4 regions of the Planococcus sp. BI3 genome follow, and region 3 is predicted to be linked to each of the others. Evidence: riboswitches for the same ligand, from Rfam matches in the RefSeq annotation. Region 3 holds a riboswitch; each other region holds the start of a gene.
The links. Region 3 has a riboswitch for cobalamin ahead of AC1MEO_RS03465 (hypothetical protein). Riboswitches for the same ligand answer to the same signal wherever they lie in the genome.
Positions count from the first base shown of each region.

Region 1: linked by a shared signal. The riboswitch ahead of AC1MEO_RS14165 (acyl-CoA thioesterase) and the one ahead of AC1MEO_RS03465 (hypothetical protein) in region 3 are both predicted to bind cobalamin.
Region 2: linked by a shared signal. The riboswitch ahead of metE (5-methyltetrahydropteroyltriglutamate--homocysteine S-methyltransferase) and the one ahead of AC1MEO_RS03465 (hypothetical protein) in region 3 are both predicted to bind cobalamin.
Region 4: linked by a shared signal. The riboswitch ahead of cobT (nicotinate-nucleotide--dimethylbenzimidazole phosphoribosyltransferase) and the one ahead of AC1MEO_RS03465 (hypothetical protein) in region 3 are both predicted to bind cobalamin.

Region 1 is NZ_CM155266.1:2,812,723-2,817,570, reverse strand. Features, by position in the region: gene AC1MEO_RS14170 (ribonucleoside-diphosphate reductase subunit alpha) at 1-2,043, opposite strand, end outside; gene AC1MEO_RS14165 (acyl-CoA thioesterase) at 2,045-2,530, opposite strand; cobalamin riboswitch at 2,682-2,860, opposite strand; gene AC1MEO_RS14160 (PAS domain S-box protein) at 2,970-3,749, opposite strand; gene AC1MEO_RS14155 (MFS transporter) at 3,989-4,848, shown strand, end outside.
Region 2 is NZ_CM155266.1:1,778,123-1,782,970, forward strand. Features, by position in the region: gene AC1MEO_RS08975 (YjiH family protein) at 1-232, shown strand, start outside; gene metE (5-methyltetrahydropteroyltriglutamate--homocysteine S-methyltransferase) at 338-2,629, opposite strand; cobalamin riboswitch at 2,790-2,969, opposite strand; gene AC1MEO_RS08985 (TetR/AcrR family transcriptional regulator) at 3,521-4,057, opposite strand; gene AC1MEO_RS08990 (FMN-dependent NADH-azoreductase) at 4,194-4,829, opposite strand.
Region 3 is NZ_CM155266.1:687,818-692,665, reverse strand. Features, by position in the region: gene AC1MEO_RS03475 (arylamine N-acetyltransferase family protein) at 1-571, shown strand, start outside; gene AC1MEO_RS03470 (ABC transporter substrate-binding protein) at 632-1,564, opposite strand; gene AC1MEO_RS03465 (hypothetical protein) at 1,567-2,109, opposite strand; cobalamin riboswitch at 2,277-2,475, opposite strand; gene AC1MEO_RS03460 (HNH endonuclease) at 2,531-3,484, opposite strand; gene AC1MEO_RS03455 (cytochrome c oxidase assembly protein) at 3,852-4,637, opposite strand; gene AC1MEO_RS03450 (GGDEF domain-containing protein) at 4,800-4,848, opposite strand, start outside.
Region 4 is NZ_CM155266.1:2,915,297-2,920,144, forward strand. Features, by position in the region: gene AC1MEO_RS14660 (ArsR/SmtB family transcription factor) at 764-1,120, shown strand; gene AC1MEO_RS14665 (hypothetical protein) at 1,531-1,941, shown strand; cobalamin riboswitch at 2,080-2,253, shown strand; gene cobT (nicotinate-nucleotide--dimethylbenzimidazole phosphoribosyltransferase) at 2,340-3,389, shown strand; gene AC1MEO_RS14675 (SDR family NAD(P)-dependent oxidoreductase) at 3,621-4,364, shown strand; gene AC1MEO_RS14680 (macrolide family glycosyltransferase) at 4,672-4,848, shown strand, end outside.

The sequences.
Region 1 (4,848 bases), 1.8 Mb from region 3:
TGTGTTGTGGTCCAAATCAGGCGCCGTCACCTTGAACTTGAAATTCTTTTTCTCTTCCGCGTATTCAACAGCGTAAAGGGGATCGATGCCATCTGTTGAACCGCCGATTTTGGCAGTAGACGAGTTCGGCGCGACGGCCATCATCCAGCCGTTTCGGACACCGTTTGTGGCCACTTCCTGCTGCAATTGCTCCCAGCGTTCACCGCTGTAGTTGCGGCGTTCAAAATACTCGCCGGTCTGCCATTCAGAACCTGTAAATTTGCTGAAGGCTCCTTTTTCTTCGGCCAGCTGCATCGAAGCGCGGATGGTCTGATAAGCGATTTCCTCGTATAGCGAATCCGCAAATTCCACAGCCTGCTCGGTTTCCCAATGGATGCCTTCAAGCGCCAGGAGGTGGTGCCAACCGAAAGTTCCAACGCCCACCCCACGATATTTTTTATTGGTCGCATCGGCCTGCCCGACGGAAATGGTATTCAAGTCGATGACGTTATCCAGCATACGCACCTGGACCCGTATCACCCGCTCCAGCACGTCGGCTTTGAACGCTCTTGGCAAGTTGATGGATGACAGGTTGCAGACAACAAAATCGCCCGGCTTGCGGACCATGACAAGGTTGCCGTCTTCATCGGTGTATTCTTTCATGATGGTGGTAGCTGACATGTTTTGCATAATTTCCGTGCACAAATTACTACAGTAAATCGACGTCAGCCCTCTTCCTCTGGTGTGCTTGTTCGGGTTTTGGCGGTTCACTTCGTCCCGGTAGAACATATACGGCGTGCCGGTTTCGAGCTGCGACACCATGATGCGCGCCATAATCTCCATCGCCCGGTAAGTTTTGCGCGGCAATAGTGGGTGATCCACAGCTTCCTGGTATTTGTCGCTGAAGTATTTCTCATCGGTTTCATCGTAAAAATCTTCAAGCCCGAGCGCGTTGCCGTTTTCGTCTTTCCAGCCCATCACCTGCTTGATCTGGTGCGGACAGAAGGTATGCCATTCACCGATGCTGCGGCCTGTTTCGTCTTTTTCCTGCAGCCGTTCCATGAACAGATCCGGGATCGACACGCCGGTGAAAATATCATGCGCTTTGCGGCGTTCATCGCCATTATTAGTCTTCAGGTCCAGAAATCCATTCATGATGTCTTTATGGAAAACATCCAGGTAAATCGCTACTGCGCCTTGGCGCTGGCCCAGCTGATCGACGCTGACCGCCGTATCATTGACCAGGCGGATCCATGGCACGACGCCTGATGAATTGCCCTTGAACTTTTTGATATCCGAGCCCAACGCCCGCACTTTTCCGTAATAGATTCCGATGCCGCCCCCGTCTTTGCTGAGGCGGGCAATGTCCCAGTTGTTCAAATAAATGCCGTCCAATGAATCATCAACGGTATCGATAAAGCAGGACGACAATTGGCCGAAGCTCTTGCCGGCATTCGACAAGGTCGGTGTCGCCACTGTCATATACAGATGGCTCATGGCCCAGTATGCTTCTTTGACCAGTTCCAGCCGCTGCTCTTTCGGCTCGTTTTGCATCAAGGTCATCGCGATGACCAGGAAACGCTCCTGCGGAAGTTCGAACAAGCGCCCTTCATAATCTTTCGCCAAATAGCGGTCTGCCAGCAGGAACAAGCCAATGTAATTGAACAGCAGATCCCGCTCCGGATCGATTTCAGTGCCCAGTTCAGCGATTTCTTCTTTCGAATAAGCAGCCAAAAGCTCTCCTGAATAAATGCCGATGCTTGTAAGTTCGTTAATAAGGCCATAGAAATCACCGTATTTCTCTGAAGCGGAAAAGTTCCGGCTGTCTGCAGCTTTTCCATACAAGTCGCCGGCATACAATTCAGCTGCCACATACGTCCAATCCGGCTCATCCATGGTGATGCGGTTCAGCGCATACAGCAGGGATTGTTCTCCTTTTGCCTGTCCTGCCAATTTCGCCGCCCGTTCCAGCAGTTCCCGTGTATCCAGTCCGTATACTTCTGTTGCGCGTTGCAACGCTCTTTCCACTGCATTTATTTCTGTTTCTTCGATTTTCAGATTCATATCAGCACAACTCCTTTGCGTATTCGTTCACTTTCATGCGGCGCTGTTTCCGTTCCTGTGCGCTTTTGAATAGTTTTTCTTCGGCTGGCGTTTCCGGAATTACTCCGGTTACTGGCGTCGGCTTGCCTTCGCTGTCGACTGCCACCATCGTCAGGATAGCCGTAGTCGTTAAACTTTTATCACCGGTTTCAATATGCTGGCATTCAGCTTTGACATACACTTCCATCGATGTTCGGCCTGTTGAAATGACGACCCCTTCTAAAATGAGAATGTCCCCCACTTTTGCAGAAGACAGGAAATTCACGGTGTCGATTGATGCCGTGACCACCGCTTTTCCGCTATGCCTCATGGCTGTGATCGCGGCAATCTCATCTATGTATGCCAATACGGTGCCGCCGAAAATGGTGCCCATATGATTGGTGTCTGGCGGCAGCACCAGCCTTGTCTGGATGGTTCTTGCTACGCCTGCTGCTAATGGTTTTGTCATCTGCAATCAATCCTCCATCTTTGTGTACAAGAAAAAATCCCATCCTCTCAGGGAGGATGGGGTTAGATACGCAGAATATCGGATGGAAGCAGCAGAAAACAGCTGTTCCACGCATAATACCTTCGTTATCCCTCTCAGCTCCCGGAGAAGATCATAAACTATAACGAAGGCAGGTCTCCTGGCTTGTGCGTCATCCTCTGCTATCTCCTTCCCGTCCATTGGACAGTGGATTGCGATAGTTCGTCAGCACTTACAGTTGCGGGAACAGCTCCGGCATTCCACCGGATTCCCTATTAAGCCTTTTCAGGCACCTTCGTTATTGGTTCTACTATATATAGTGAATAATTTTAGAAAATCACTAAATCTTGTATTCATAAACTATAAATCACTTTCAGCGCTTTGACAAGAAATTTCTCAAGCCTCTGGTTAAGTGAAGGTTTTATTTGATGGTCAAATACCGTTTGAGCGCCTGTTTCACCGTTCCCATGGTCGTCAATTGGCTGAAGTCCACACGTGCTTCAATTGCTTTCAAAGCCAATTCCGGACGGATTCCCGTGAAAATCAGTTGAATGCCGAGCAGGCGCATGATGTGATCGATTTTGTATAGAAATTCCGCTACGACATTGTCGATGTTGTAGATGCCGGATACGTCGACGATGAGGCAATTCAGGCTCTCCCCTTGAACTTTTTGCGGAATGATGTCGAGCAGCCGATTGCTTCGGTCTCCATCGACCGACCCTACAAGCGGCAATACAGCCAATCCGTCAATAATCGGAACGATGGGTGTTGATATTTCGTTTTTCAATTGCAGCAGGTCGCGTTCTGTTTGTTTCTGTTCGCTAATATCACGGATAATCGACTGGATTGCGACCGTCTCCCCGTATTGAACCGGATAGCAATATAATTCGACATCTGCTTCAGTCCCATTAAAGCGTTTTACTTTCGTCTCCATCAATCCTCCGATGGTGCGGTCTTCCATGCCTGTGCGGATGCGTTCCGTGATCAGTTCTTTATAGTCTTCAGTAAAAACATCCACGACATTCGCACCAATAAGAGCTGCTTGTTCAGCTTTGAGAAATTCTGCTCCTGGCTGATTTATATACAAGACTTTCTGATTTGAATGAATAATCGTCGTCTCATTCGAATACTCCGCTATCTGCTGATATATTCGTTCTTTTTCTAGTATGCTCAATTGTGTGACTGATGTTGCAGTTGGCATTTTCTTTCACTCCTTTTGGCTACGAAACTGCCTTTCCCCTCATTTTACACTTTTTCAGTAAAACTTTCAGCGTCTGGTCCTCCTCAGAAATATCTGAATCATTCTATTATTTACAGTTTTGTTTCAAGTCTTGTATACCCAAAAAATTATGCTATGATAAGAAATTGTGATTTGAACTATTTTTTGTTGTTTTTTTGGAAATACACTAACCTAAGGTTATAGCTTAATGGAGATGCAAGATGAAACAATTAACAGGAAATGCTTTTCACTACGGCTGGGTCATTATCGCGATAGCGGCCTTGTCCCAATTTTTCTCTGGTCCCGGACAAACCTATTCCAATTCCATCTTTATCGACTATTATATAGAAGAATTCGGCTGGAGCCGTTCGACCGTTTCCGGCATCTACTCGGCAGCCACATTAACAGCAGGCTTTCTGCTGTTTTTTGTCGGACGCCTGATCGACCGAAATGGTTCGCGGAAAATGGCGGTTGCCGTTTCCATCGCCCTGGCAGTCGCTTGCTTCTTCAACAGCTTCGTGACAAGCTTGGTCATGCTGTTCATCGGCTTCTTTTTTATTCGACTGCTTGGACAAGGTTCCATGGCACTTATCTCAAGCTCCCTCATCCCTCAATGGTTTGTCAAAAAAAGAGGCCGCGCCATCAGCATCGCCGCAATCGGCGGCTTGGTCAGTTCCGCCGCTTTTCCACTGCTGAACGTTTGGCTGATCGAGGCATTCGGCTGGCGCAGTTCGTGGCTGATTTTAGGGGTCCTCATCATTGTCTGCTTTACGCCGCTTGCCCTTTTCCTCATTCAAAATTCGCCCGAAGAAATGGGTTTATTGCCGGACAACGGCGATGCATATAAGAAAGAGTCCAAAATAAAACCCATCGAAGAAGTTAGCTGGACGGTGAAAGAAGCTTCAAAAACCCGTGCCTTCTGGCTCCTGTTGCTCTGTGCGGCCATTCCGGGGATCGTCAACACCGGCTTGACCTTCCACTTGGTGTCCATCTTTTCCGAAAAGTCCTTATCGCTTGAAACCGCAGCTGGGATTTTAAGCTTAACGGCATTGATCGGATTGCCGGTCACGTTCATCACCGG
Region 2 (4,848 bases), 1.1 Mb from region 3:
ATTCGCGGATATGTTCCTGCCGGCTGTTCTCGGCAGCGGCATTGAAAGCGAGTTGACACGTTTTGTTCTGGCGGGTGTGTCCTTGACGCAAATCATCTATATGTCCGAAATCGGCATCCTGATCCTGCGCTCAAACATCCCGGTGAAATTCTGGGAACTGGCCGTGATCTTCGTGTTGCGCACCATCATCACCTTGCCGATTCTTGTGTTGTTCGGCCATCTATTTGTATAGAAATGAAAAATCCACTTCCGATTGGGAGTGGATTTTTTCTTACGATTAGCCCATAGAAAATGCGCGTCCAGGATCGACTCGTCCCTGGACGCGCATAAAATTATGTTAAACAGCCTGGTGCTGGATCTGCCGTAATTTCCGGGCCGCTGTTACCATGTTTTTCAGCGAAGCCACCGTTTCTGCTTCCTGTCTGGTTTTCAAGCCACAATCCGGATTGACCCAAAATTGTTCTTTGGAGATCACCGCTAAACTGTCTGTTAAAATCGCCTGCATTTCCTCCACGCTTGGGACTCGCGGGCTATGAATGTCATAGACACCGAGGCCAACACCCAGTTCATATGGATTCTTTTTGAGCGATTCAATCAGTTCTCCGTGGCTTCTTGAGGTCTCGATTGAAATGACGTCCGCATCAAGGGCGCGGATCGGCTCAATGAAATCATTGAACTCGCAATAGCACATGTGGGTGTGGATCTGCGTTTCATTCGCCACACCTGATGTCGCCAATTTAAAGGCATTCACGGCCCAGTCCAAATATTCCTTCCAGTTTTCTTTGCGGAGCGGCAAGCCTTCACGCAATGCCGGTTCGTCCACCTGGATAATTTGGATGCCGGCTTTTTCAAGAACATCAATTTCTTCTCTCAATGCCAGCGCAATCTGATTGGCTGTTTGTTCACGTGAAATGTCGTCCCGAACAAATGACCAATTCAAAATCGTCACCGGCCCTGTCAGCATTCCTTTCACGTATTTCGAAGTCAATTGCTGCGCCTCCACCACTTCCTTGACGGTCATCGGGGCAGTCCATTCAACATCGCCGTAAATGATCGGGGGCTTCACACAACGCGAGCCGTAAGAAACCACCCAAGCTTTTTGGGTAAAGGCAAAGCCCGTCAATTTCTCGCCGAAATACTCCACCATGTCTGTCCGCTCAAATTCCCCATGGACCAGCACATCCAAGCCGATTTCATCTTGAAGTCCAATCCAGCGTGCGGTTTCCTTTTTCACAAATTCCGCATACGCCGAATCCGTGATTTCCTTTTTGCGCCAAGCACTCCGTGTCCGCTTGACTTCAGCCGATTGCGGAAAGCTGCCGATTGTCGTCGTCGGAAAAATCGGCAGTTCGAGAGCTTCCTGCTGCAATTCCAGACGTTCGTTGAAAGCGATCGGGCGTGCAAAATGTTCTGGTTTCACTTGCGCGACAAGTTCTTTCACCTGCGTGTTTTCTCTAACTTTGTGGCGTGCCAACGCTTCAATCGCACGTATGCTTTCAGATACGTTCTTATTGCCTGACCATGTCCCTTCACGCACATAAGTGGTCAGCTGCGTCAGTTCCCCAATTTTTTCATCCGCAAATGACAGCGCATCCTGCAAGACAGGCGGCAAAGCTGTTTCTTGTTTCGTTGTCACCGGCACATGCTGAAGGCTGCAGGAGGATTGAATCCAGGCTTCTGTTGCCTCGCTGATGGATAAGATGGCTTGAAGATTCACTGCTTTTTCCGCTAAGTTCGCGCGCCAGATATCCCGGCCGTTCACGGCACCGATTCCCAGTACTTTATTTTTTGGAAAACCGTAGGTGCGGATCGCAGCCATATTCTCTTCGGCTCCCTGAACAAAATCAAGGCCGATTCCCGCTACAGGCAATTGCGCCAGTTCTTCATATGCCGATAGCGCTTCAAAATAGGTTTGCAGCATAATTTTCGCAGCCGGTACATCGTCCGCCAATTGAGTGTAGATTTCCTTGACCAACTTGATGTCTTCTTCATTCAAGGACAGCGTTAATGCAGGCTCTTCCAGTTGAATCCACTCCGCTCCCGCATCGACGAGCTGCTGAAGTACTTTCGCGTACAGCGGCAACAGCTGCAGCAGGAACATGGCTTTCGATTTGGCATCATATCCTTTCACCAGCTGGAAGAAGGTAAATGGCCCAATCAGCGTCGGCTTTGTGATGACCCCCAACTCTTCTTTCGCTTCACTGAAATAGTCCACCAGGTGATTGCGCGTCAGCTCAAGAAGCTGTCCTTCGTATTCAGGAACGATGTAATGGTAATTCGTATTGAACCATTTGGTCATTTCACATGCCACCACTGCATCCGCTCCGCGGGCCATCGCATAATACGTCTCCAGATCAACCGTATCGCCTGTCCATTTATAGCGGGTCGGCACTAAGCCGAACATGACGGCGTGATCGAGCATGCGGTCATAAAGAGTGAAATCCCCGACAGTCAACAACTCCAATCCAAGCGATTGCTGCCGCTTCAGATTGTTCAGGCGAATGGCTTTCATTTCTGCGAGGAATTGCTCTTGTGGCAATGCATCTTTCCAAAACGATTCCAAACTGCGCTTCCATTCCCGATTCTCTCCGATATACGGGTAACCTACGACTGTACTCACTGTTTTCATCCGCTATTCCTCCTTTAGAATTTACAAGATGCCAAATACAAAAAAGCCATCTCCGCGTATGGGAAATGGCTTAACATTCAAGTTCAATAGACGCTTAAAAAGCATGCAAAAACTTGCTGTCGCAAAATGAATGTCACCACCTATTTCCACGTAGGTATTTGGCGCGCACTAGAAATTGGCAGGTCTCCTGGCTCATCTTCAACGCTCATCACACCTTCCCGTCTGAGACAGTGGTTTTTGTGAATCGCTCCGATTTACAGTTGCGGGACAGCGACGGATTTTCACCGTTCTTCCCTTTTAAGCCAAGGCTAAGCTTGGCACCAACTCTTACACGTTATGTAATTCTGACAACTATAGCATACCAACGACAGAAAATATAGAGTTTTCCGATAAAACGGATAGGCTTTGTTGTTAAAAGCTCTTGCGAAAAGGATGGTCAACCAAAAATATCACACAAAAAGCCGCATAGCAGCATGCGGCTTTTTGCGTTCATGTACTCATTTTGCCCAGCGATGGAAAATGAAATAGGACATGATGAGCACGATGACAATGGCCGAAAGGATGAGCATGGGCACAAGACCGAAAGTAGGTTCCATTTAGACTCCTCCTCCTTTTACCTTTATCATACTCCGCTTTAATCAAAAAACATAATTAAAAGACTGATTATTCAGTTAGTAAATAATCATCTTTTTGTAAGATTTAAAGCATCCAATAGCCCTTGCACAATAAGCTCGCTGGGTTTCGCAATATAGTGAGTTGTTTCATGGCAACTTCCGATAACAGTATGATATGTAAACTGATTATAAAGAGGACGAGGACTGTTTGAAAATCCAAAAAGAAATTGAATTGAAGATAGCAAGCATACAAAATAGATAGAAAGTTTTTTATCTACTAGCTTAAAATGATTTTGGTCAACCGTTCGACCGAGGTTTGTAAGGTTTCCTTCTCCTCTACATAGGCCATCGCAACACCATAAATTCCCCAGCTCCAAAACGTGGCAAGCGTCCCGTGTTCCTCTTTTACTCCCCGTTCCTTATCCAGCAATGTTTGCAGGGTTTCCGTCAAGCGCTGTTTTACCTCATGATCCATTTTCGGTTTGAATTCTTCGTAGGCACGTTGACAATGACGGGCTAAATCGGTTCGGGACCTCTTAATGGCTTCCAGCGACAGTCTGATGGTTTGCTCATTCATGACTTCCTGCAACGCGACTTCTTTGAAAAATTCCCTTGTCAGCACTTCACTTTGAATCGCATCGATCAAATCGTACTTATCCAGAAAATGGTAGTAAAACGTGGATCGGTTAATTTCGGCTTGTTGCGTAATATCGGCAATGGTGATGTCACTGAATTCTTTATGTTTAATCAGTTCCATAAAACCATTGATAATCTTTTGTCGGGTCCTTCGAATCCGAGGGTCTTGCTTTTTCATGTGTCTCCACCTTTCTCAAAACATTACTTTTTCAACAGTTGTTGGATTTAAAGAATGTTTTCAGTATAGCAGAAAAAACAGGCAATTCACGGCTCTGTAAACTGCGCCGGGAATTGCCTTGATAAACTCCAATCGATTAGAAACTCATTGCGGCCGTTTTGGCGCGCTCAATCCCTGTTGTTTTGATTTCAGCAGCTTTCGCTGGCATTTTCGCCTGTCCTTCGATAAATAAGCCTTCGTATTCCGTAATTCCCATGAAGCTCATGATGAATTTTAAATACCGATCTCCCAGTTCTTCCTCTGCCAAATGGCCTGTTGAATAAAAATCGCCACGAGCTTGAATGTGGAACACTTTTTTATCTTGAAGTAAGCCTACGGCGCCAGTTGCCGTATATCTAAACGTTTTTCCAGGGACAGCTACAGCATCAATGTAGGATTTCACCACTGCTGGGAAAGAGAAGTTCCACATCGGCGTGACGAAAATCATCTTATCGGCTGCCATAAATTGCTCCAGAATCTCATCCAGGCGCCCTACTTTCGTCAGTTCTTCCGCTGAAAGAGCGTCCACCGGCTGCCCCGCGCGAAGTTTCCCCCAGCCGCTAAACACATCTGCATCCAACTGCGGAACATGCTCCTGAAATAAATCAATCGTTACAACTTCATCGGTTGCGTTTGCTTCTTGATAGGTTTCAATGAATGCCTTTCCTGCGGCCATACTATACGAATGATTTTCGTCATTCGGATTTGCGGTAATGAATAACACTTTGTTCATGAGTAATTCCCTCTTATCT
Region 3 (4,848 bases):
TTGCTATGAAATAAATGGTTTGTTCCATTGGCTGCTGAATGAATTGGGATTTGATGCAAAACTGATTTCCGCTACTGTCCAAAAGCCAGATGGCACCTGGTCGAAATCTGATACACATGCAGCCATTCTTGTTGAGCTCGATACCTTCTATCTGGTCGATGCAGGATTTGGGGATTCCACCATTAGCCCGATTCCGCTCGGCGGTGAACGGCATACAGACCATAGCGGCACTTACCGTGTGGAACAAGTTGACGAGGTTTATTATGACTTGATTCGTGAGAACGATGAAACGGAGAAAGTGTTGTACCGGTTTTCAACAACAGCAAAACAGCTGGCGGATTTCCACGAAGGATGTGTTTTCAACCAAGTCTCACGGGACTCTCCTTTTACTCACGATGATCTGGTCACGCGTGCCACTGAAAACGGCCGAATCACCTTATCCGGAAATCAGCTGACGCGTTCTGAAAATGGCGGAAAAGAAAAAACCCAATTGTCTGAAGCGGAAAAAAGAAACGTGTTGAAAGAGGAATTTGGCATTGACCAGGATTTGCTTGAAAAACAGCTCCACTAATGCCTCCTCCTTTGAATGAATTAGAAAACCCCGCTCAAGTTTGAGCGGGGTTTTCTGCTATTATTCGAATGCTTCCGGATAAACGGTTTTAGCCACTAATTCAACGGCATCCCCGATTCGCGGACCGGGACGGGAAGTGATATCGGAATCCAGGAAAAAGACCTGATCATTTTGAATTGCCTCGATATCCTTCCACCCTTCACGGGCTTTGATTTCGTCAATTGGATTTTCCACGTATGAAACGGTTGTCGCAATGATTTTCGGATTTCGTTTGATGACTTCTTCTTCAGAAATCTGCGGCCATCCTTCCAAATCGCCAAATAGATTCTCCACATTTGCGTGGTTCAGAATTTCCTGTTGGAACGTGTTCTGTCCAGTCGTGTAGATTTCCGGTGAGGGGCTGATTTCAAAATACAATTGCTTTGTCTCAGCCGCCTCCACTTTTTCCTGGACGCCTTCGATCTGTTCTTGGATAGACGCAATCAGTGCGTCGCCTTTGTCTTCAAGCCCCATTACAGTGGAAATCTGCTCGATGTCCCCATAGACGTCTTCAAAAGATGTGGCCGACTCGATGACAAACACTTGTATTCCAGCTGCTTCTAAATCCTCATAACCGGTTGGTGCGCCTGTCGAATAGCCGATGACGACATCAGGATCCAGTTCAATGATGCGTTCTGCATTAAAAGCCACCGAATCGGAAACACGCTCCACTTCGGCTGCCTCCGCCGGGTAATTATCGTAATCCGTGGCGCCTACGACTTTGTCTCCAGCTCCGATTTCATAGAGGATTTCGGTATTGCTTGGAATCAAAGACACGACAGTTGCAGGAACTTTTTCAAAAGTCAATTCCTTGTCCAAATCATCTGTTACTGCGTAGTTTGTCTGTTCTTCAGCTTCGGCTGCTGTTTCTGTATCAGCCGTTTCGGATTGGCATGCGCCAAGAGTTAATGCCACAGCACCGATGGATAAGTACTTGAATAAGGAAATTTTCATTATTAGTTGGCCACTTCTTTCTTTTTGGGTTTGGTTGGATAGGACTTGCTGGCAAATGGAATTTCTTCCACTCCGTGATGCTGGTTGACATAAACAGCCATGGTGAACAGCACATTCGCCAACAGGTTGGCGTAATCAAAAAGGATTTCCGGAACTTCCCGTTCCAGGCTCACTTTGTGCAGGGCGCGGACAGATTTCTTCGCCTCACTACGGCAGACATGCAGTACACAAGCGCCTTGAGTCCCTTGGGGCAAAACGAAGTTGCCGATTTTGTCCCTAGTGGAGTTGACATAATAATCATACATGCTACTTAATGCGGTCAAATCTTCTTCCTGGACGGCTAGTTTTCCGCGCACGGAGCCATTTAAATGATAGGCTACCGGCTGGAGCAGCTGCAGATCCCGCTGTACTGCTGCTACTTCCTTTGTCAGCGCCAGGGCTTCCCCGATGCGCGTGGTCAATGAATCTGTCCTGATCTCAAAATCCACCGTGGATGCAGATTCCCGCATGAATGGGTAACAAAGGTAACGCATGTCTCTCTTCATCTTTTCACCTCGCTTTTGTCTGGTGAAAATCACCGCATTGAACGCTCCCGCAAAACAGCAAAAAGCCGCCCTCAAAAAGAGGGCGGCGCCATAGCTATTCAGAGACATACTTCAGCAGTCAAAAATAGAAACGTTGCCGTATGATTCCCTTATCTTCCGAAGAGTAAAAATACGTTCAAAAAAAGGTAGGTCTCCTGGCTTGTGCATCGATTTACTCTAAGAACCTTCCCGTTGGGATGACTTGGGTCATCCGTACAGTGGCATTTTCTTATTTCATACGCACTTACAGTTGCGGAAACAGCCCCGGAATCTAACCGGGTTCCCTGTTATGCTGACGAATCAGCACCTTTTTTCTGCATGATTATTCACTTGTTTTCAGTGTAGCATATTCCAAACGCAAATAGACAGATAAAAAAATCTATTACTCCTGATTTGTCAGCAATTTCACTTTTCTCGGTTCTGCAAAAACAATCCGTTTGTGCCATCTTAGATAAGGCGCATGTTCAGGTGAGACCGGTACTTTCATGCTCTTGCGCAATCTGTAGACCGGATAGTCTTCTTCAGCAATCCGGCTCGAAATATGGAGCCTGCCCCCGCCGGTGAATGCAATATAGCCTGCCGAATAGAGTGCTGAATGATTGGCGCAAAGCAGGATCCCGTTGAATGGATCCAGCCGCTCTGTGTCTGAGCTGTCTTTCCATGGCTTGGCGTGGGTCGCTTTCAGGACCGCTCCGATCGCAATGCCGCAAAGCGGACATTCGCCGTTCCATTGCGGCAGCAAACTTTCACGGAATTGCTCCTTGCCTCTGCGCATTTTTGTTTTGATTTCCAGTTCCGCTTCGGCAATCAGCCCAAGCAATGGATTGTGTTCGGTTTTTTTGATGACTTCCATTGATAATTCCAGCTGCTCTACTTCCAAAGTGAAAATATTCAACGCGCTGATCAGCTCCAGCAACTTCATCGCCAGCTCTTCATTGCAGGGGTAGAGGTAACCTGAATTGCCGCTTGCATCTTCCTGGAATGCCGAATACTTCACCGGCAATAAAGGCTCGATTTCCGCAAAGAAGTCCTTTACGGACAACGGCTGATCCAATTCGCGGTAAGCGGCGTGCGCGATAAAGGCGGCTTCGTTTCCGCTTTGCTGTCCGTCCGGATCTTTCGGCTTCAGGCCTTTATGGACATCTTCCCGCACGCGGCTGATGGCCACGAAGGAGCCTTTTACATAATGAAAAACGACATCGCCTTTTTCCAGCTCCTGCATCCGGTTCCAGGAATGCGGCACCATGCCTGATTTGTCGATCTGCGGCGTCCAAAGAACCCCTGCATTCCGTTCGTCCTGATAGGTTTCGCCTTGCATAACAATAAAACTATTCATGAATTGCCTCCTAATGATGGTGATGCTCAAATCCAGTTGATCTTATATAGTAGAGCAGATTATTCGAATCCAAACGCTTACCTCTAGTTTAACCCAAAACAAGAGATTTTGCCGGGGAAAAAGAAAAGCGGAAACGGCCGTTCAGCTCCGAAAGGCATAAGACGCGCTGACGAAGCGGCGCCCTTTGCCGCATAGTCAGTGTGGCTTATGACCCGAGGAGTTGGCCGTTGGAGCTGGACAATAAAGAAAAGCGGAAACGGCCAGCTAAAGGAACGTAAGCTATAAGCGCGACTTCCTGTCGCAACGCTTACATGATCCGCATCCTGCGGACCTCCGACAGGCATAAGGCAGACCAGCGAAGGAAGCGTCATACCTCCTCCGCCATTTCACTTTTCCGCGGAGCAGTGGCTTTATACCACTGCCAGCAAAGGATGACGATAATGGCCAGCTCAATAAAATCCCCGCCGTAATACATCACCATGGCCCCTGTTTCTGCCTGTTCTCGCGGCACACCAGCCGGCGGATTGGCATAGATGAGTTTTGACAGGATTTTATGCGCCGCCAGCGATAAAATCAGAACAATTGACCGGAACACATACCCCAGGCGATGACTTGTTACATCAATATAGATGATGGAAGCGGTGAATAGGTACCCCGCCAGAAATATGTGCAGATGAATTAGGGCATACACGATCAGGGATTGGTGCATAAACGCATATAAATCGGTCATATACAGCCCATACAAACCGCCGATATTCAGGATAAATGCGGTAATCGGATGGCTTAACAGCCGAAATGGCCGACTTTTCAAGAGAAAAGATACCCTTCTGGCCAACTGAACAGGCAGTGACCTCAATAACAATGTCATCGGCATCGCCAGCAGGAACAGCAGCGGAGCCAGCATCCCGAGCAGCAGATGCGTCCACATATGTCCGATGAAATTTTCATGTGCATATTCCGCCAAAGGTCCTGTAAAGACGTTAGCTGTGACAAAAAGACCAAGGCTCCACAACAAATAGCGATGCAAGGGCCAGGTTTTGAAACGCAAACTTGTCAAAACAGCGGCCAACGGATACAACAGGAAGGCCAGGAAAAGTAAAACAACGGCGATTGCCTCCAGACTGGTTACACCTACAGGCAGGTTGTGTTCCATCCCTGCCCCTCCTTTCTTGATCGTTCTGGCAAATCCGGATTACACTTCCTTTTCCCCCTCTACCCGCTTCTTCATTCCGTTATGTATCATGGACCGATTCTACTAAAAAAAAAACAGCCGCTCCAATGAAAAAAGCGGCTGTCTGACTCCAAGAATCTTATTCTACGCATTCACTGCTTCTGATTCCTTTGCTTCCACAAAAGCTGTCACT
Region 4 (4,848 bases), 1.7 Mb from region 3:
ATAGCAGGGAATGAACCCCGAATGGCAGGCACTTAATAAGTGTCGCCATTCGGGGTTTTATTTGTTTCTGGTTATCCTTTCCTCCTGCTCGGGATCTGCAACAACCGGCCAATAACAAGACTGCAGACCCCGCTGAAAAAAGTTTCCAAATGTTTAGGGAGAATAGATCTCTATTTATCCCGAAAAAATTCTTGTTGTATCTACTTGGGTAAATGGTCCTTTCTGGAGCAGCTTTTGTTCGATATTCAAACGAACTCAGGCTGCTTTATTTTTATTTGCAAGATCCCTGCTTTTACGGCAATGCCAATGCGGTACTAAATGGCTCAAAGTTAGAGGTGCCCTGCCTTAAGAGTAGGGAATGGAGTGTGAATCTCTAGCGGTACTGTTACTTCCGTAAGGGGAAATAATGGTACTGGACCTACATTTGCAAAAGATGGGCATAGGACGTTTGATGCGATTGAACGTCGAATTTTGTTCGGTTTTGCGACCCGCATCCCATCCAACTTATTTGACAAATTCGAATTAATTATGTATATTTTTTATATTCAAATAGTTGAATATTAAGATGTTAGGAGTTTTAGAAAGAGTAGGCGGCAGCATTTCTTTTTAACCGGCAATTTAAAGAGTATGGCTCGGCGGCTTTTTCAAAAACTTCTGGAGAGGAATCTGGAAATGGAAATAATTCCATATTCCCCCTAGTTCTTAGAGGGGGGGAGATACTTTCAATAACGCAATAATTTTACGAAAAGGAGCTGGATTTGTTTTGAATCTGGAAGTGCAGCAGTTCAAAGCTGATTTTTTTAAAGCCTTGGCCCATCCCTTAAGAATTAAAATACTTGAAATATTATCTGAGGGAGAAAAAAGTGTTAACGAGATCCAAAGCAGGGTCGGGAGTGAAGGGTCAGCCGTTTCCCAACAGCTGATGATATTAAGGAATAAAAATATTGTTTCAGGCACCAAAGACGGAAACCGCGTTATCTATTCGTTAAAAAATCCGATGATTCGCGATTTGCTCCAAGTTGCTCGACAGATATTTAATGATCATCTGGTGAATACCATTTCGATGTTCGATAAGTTTGAGGAAGAAGAAGGAATGGAAAACCAAAAAACAAATAGCTGAAATAAAAATGATGCTTGTCATTGGTCCAACAGATGTTATCAATGCCCAAGTGCTTTATTCGAAAAAAAGAGCTGATATTTCTCACCGGCGAGCGGTTGTCATTCTGCTTTAATTTATTCAGACTATACCACCTGGATTTTGTGGGCAGCATTCATATTATTAAAAAGAAAATCTTTCGAATCCGCCCCTTTTTACTAGACCGAGAATCGAATAAATGGAGAGGCAAAGTGGAAAAGGAATCCACGATTGGTTTGGTTGCTCTGCATACAGATTCCATTAATTCCATCTTTGTTTAATTTCATCAGTTTTATGTTCGTGCGACATTGAAGATAGGAAGCTGCTATTATTTGTACCGTTTGAATTCCATTAATTCGTTCAGGAGTACGATTGGATAAATGGGGAAAGAATAGGTGGCTAAAATGGACTTGTTGCCCAGGCAAGATAATATATCAATTAATGAAATAGATGAATTTGCAATATTATTGGACGGTACCGGGCATATTTTGCTATCCAATGAAAAATGGATGGCTTATTGCCAGGAAGCCGGAGTGTCTGAAACGTTTTGGAAGAATAATATGAATTATATGGAATCGCTGCAGGAAGCCGGCAAAAATGTAGAGCTGCGCAGCGTCAAAGAAGTTCTTGATGGAACGGTGAAGAACTATAGGCAGATGTCGCAAGCAGGCAGCCCTGGAGAACTTTGTTGGTTCTTAATGGAAATCAAGCCCTGTTACATGATAGATGGAACAACTGGAGCGGTAGTGTTGATACAGAAAGTGGACAATGACTCTTTCAAAGAGGAGTCTGAAAAGCTTTATTAGCGTCTGAATGCTATTCTTTTGCTGGCTTATGTAATTCCCATAATAGAAAAAATGGCTTAGGCATTAGGGTTTGCCTTTCCGCTCTTCAAAGCAAGCTTGACTGGCTGAGATTATCCAGTGTAAGCTTAACGAAACATAAATTGAATAACAGTAAGAGGTGCCCTTCGGGGAGAATAGGGAATGGAGTGAAAATCTTCAGCGGTCCCGCCACTGTAATGGGGAGTTTTATGGAAAAGCCACTGGATTTTGTCTGGGAAGGCCTGTAGAATGATGATCCGGAGCCAGGAGACCTGCCTGCTTATGTTCTGCTTATAGATCATGGAAAAGTCTTTAGTTTATTTGTTAACGCAAATAAACTGAGGGCTTTTTCTTTTTATTTTAGAAGGGGGAAGAAAAAGATGGATTTATTACAGCAAACGATCCGGCGTATTGAGGGATTGGATCAGGAAATGATGGAAAAGGCGCGGGAACGGGTGGACAGCCTGATTAAGCCGCCGCATAGCCTCGGAAAGCTGGAAGACCTGGCTGTACAGCTGGCTGGAATATATGGCGCACTGTATCCGGCAGTAGACCAAAAAGCGATTGTGGTGATGGCGTCTGACCATGGAGTGTACGAGGAAGGGATTTCTTCCAATCCTCAAGAAGTGACGTTTGCACAGACGATGTTCATTGCAAAAGGCATAACGGGGGTCGGTGTATTGGCGAAGCCGTCCGGCGCAAAAATTGTCACCGTGGATATCGGTGTAAAAGGAGAATTTCCAAGCGATGCCGGAGTGATCGACCGGAAAATCAAGCAAGGTGCCGGGAATATCGCACAAGGATCTGCGATGACAGGAGAAGAAGCTATCCGATCGCTGGAAGTGGGGATAGAAATCGCAAACGCGGAAATCCTGAAAGGCGCCAATCTGCTGGGGACTGGCGAAATGGGCATCGGCAATACGACGCCAAGTACGGCCATTTTATCTGTTCTGGGCAATATTCCGCCGGAAGAGATAACCGGCAACGGGGCAGGAACGGGCCGCGGCGGAATCGCGCACAAAGCAGCCGTCATCAGGCAAGCGATTGAAACTAACCGCCCGGATAAGCGTGATGCCATTGATGTGCTTGCCAAAGTGGGCGGTTTGGAAATCGGCGGCATGGCAGGTGTCATGATCGGAGCGGCAGCCAACCAGGTGCCGGTTGTGCTGGATGGCTATATTTCCACGGTGGCGGCGCTGCTTGCTGTTTTGATTGAACCGAAAGTGAAAGGCTATCTGATCGCCTCGCATGCAAGCGCTGAACCGGGCGGCAAAAGGGCCAGTGAGCTGCTGGGCATTCGGCCGATGCTGAATATGGACATGTGCCTTGGAGAAGGATCGGGTGCAGCTTTAGCTTTTCCGATTGTAGAAGCGGCCTGCAACATGTTGAAAGAAATGGCGACTTTTTCGGAAGTTGGCCTTGAGATTTGATGGGGGAAAAAGATCGAAACAGTGATTTTCTTGTGAATCCAGAGTTATAAGAAATGATCGCTTCTTGGGAACAATGGTGATTACAAGACTTGATCGATATAATATCTCGAAACTGAGGCATTTTGTTAGAGATAAAAAGAGATCAAGAGTAGACTAGTAATGGAAGCGCTTTTAGAAGCGTGCTTATATCAATCGCTACTAAAAAATAGATTCAAAGAGGAGTTTTTGATAATGGGAAAACTGGAAAACAAAGTCGCACTCATTACCGGTGCAGCACAAGGAATGGGTGCTTCACACGTACGTATGTTTATTGAAGAAGGGGCTAAAGTCGTCATCACGGATATCAATTTAGAAGCGGCCCAAAAACTGGCAGACGAGTTGGGGGACAATGCACTGGCATTGAAACTGGATGTGTCAAAAGCTGACAACTGGAAAGAAGTGTTGGAAACGACGGAAGAAAAATTCGGACCAGTCACGGTATTGGTGAACAATGCCGGCGTCGGCATCTTTAAACTATTGGAAGATTTGACAGAAGCGGACTTTAGATTGACGTTCGAAATTGACGAGCTGGGTGTCTTTTTGGGAATGAAAGCGGTTCTTCCTTATATGAAGAAAGCCGGAGTTGGTTCAATCGTCAATATTTCATCGGTTGATGGGTTGGTCAGTGCCCCAACTGCGATTGCCTATAGTGCTTCAAAACATGCTGTTACCGGAATGACAAAAGGTGCAGCAGCTGAACTTGGCCAATACAACATTCGAGTGAATTCAGTGCATCCGGGCGTTATTGAATCGCCGATGGCTGAACAAGGCGATGTAGCAGAAATCATCAAGAAATTGGAACAGGATATTCCCCTGCGCCGTCGTGCACGAGTGGAAGAAGTTTCGAACCTGGTGATTTACTTGGCATCTGAGGATTCAAGTTATTCAACCGGTTCACAATTCGTTGTGGATGGCGGAATGATTTCAGATCTATAAGCTGCAGATATAATAGCGCGAGCTTAATTTAAAGCAATTCGATTCTAGAGTTTTGAAGACCTTCGACTGTGTCGAAGGTCCTTTTGTATTTTTTACGGGAAATTGACCGAACCGTTGATGGATTTCATGGAAAACCCAGTATATAGTGGGTGTAAGAAGATAAAACATGGTCGCTATGAATCGTCGGCTGTTGCCCCAAAAGCCGCAACTGAACTGGAATCCGGATGAAGAAGCCGACTGCCCAAAAGAGGAGCGTTTTTTGGAGCCGTAAAAGCTGGAGAACACGAAACCAAAGGAGTGGGACTGAATGAGGAAAATCGTCTTTTTTTCATTGCCTGCACACGGCCATACGAATCCGACCATTCCGGTGGTGGCGGAACTGACGAAGAGAGGCCATCAAGTCTGGTATTATTCTTTTGCCGAATTCCGGGAAAAGATTGAAGCTGCAGGCGCTGTGTTTATCGCCTGTGATGAGTTTTTGCCA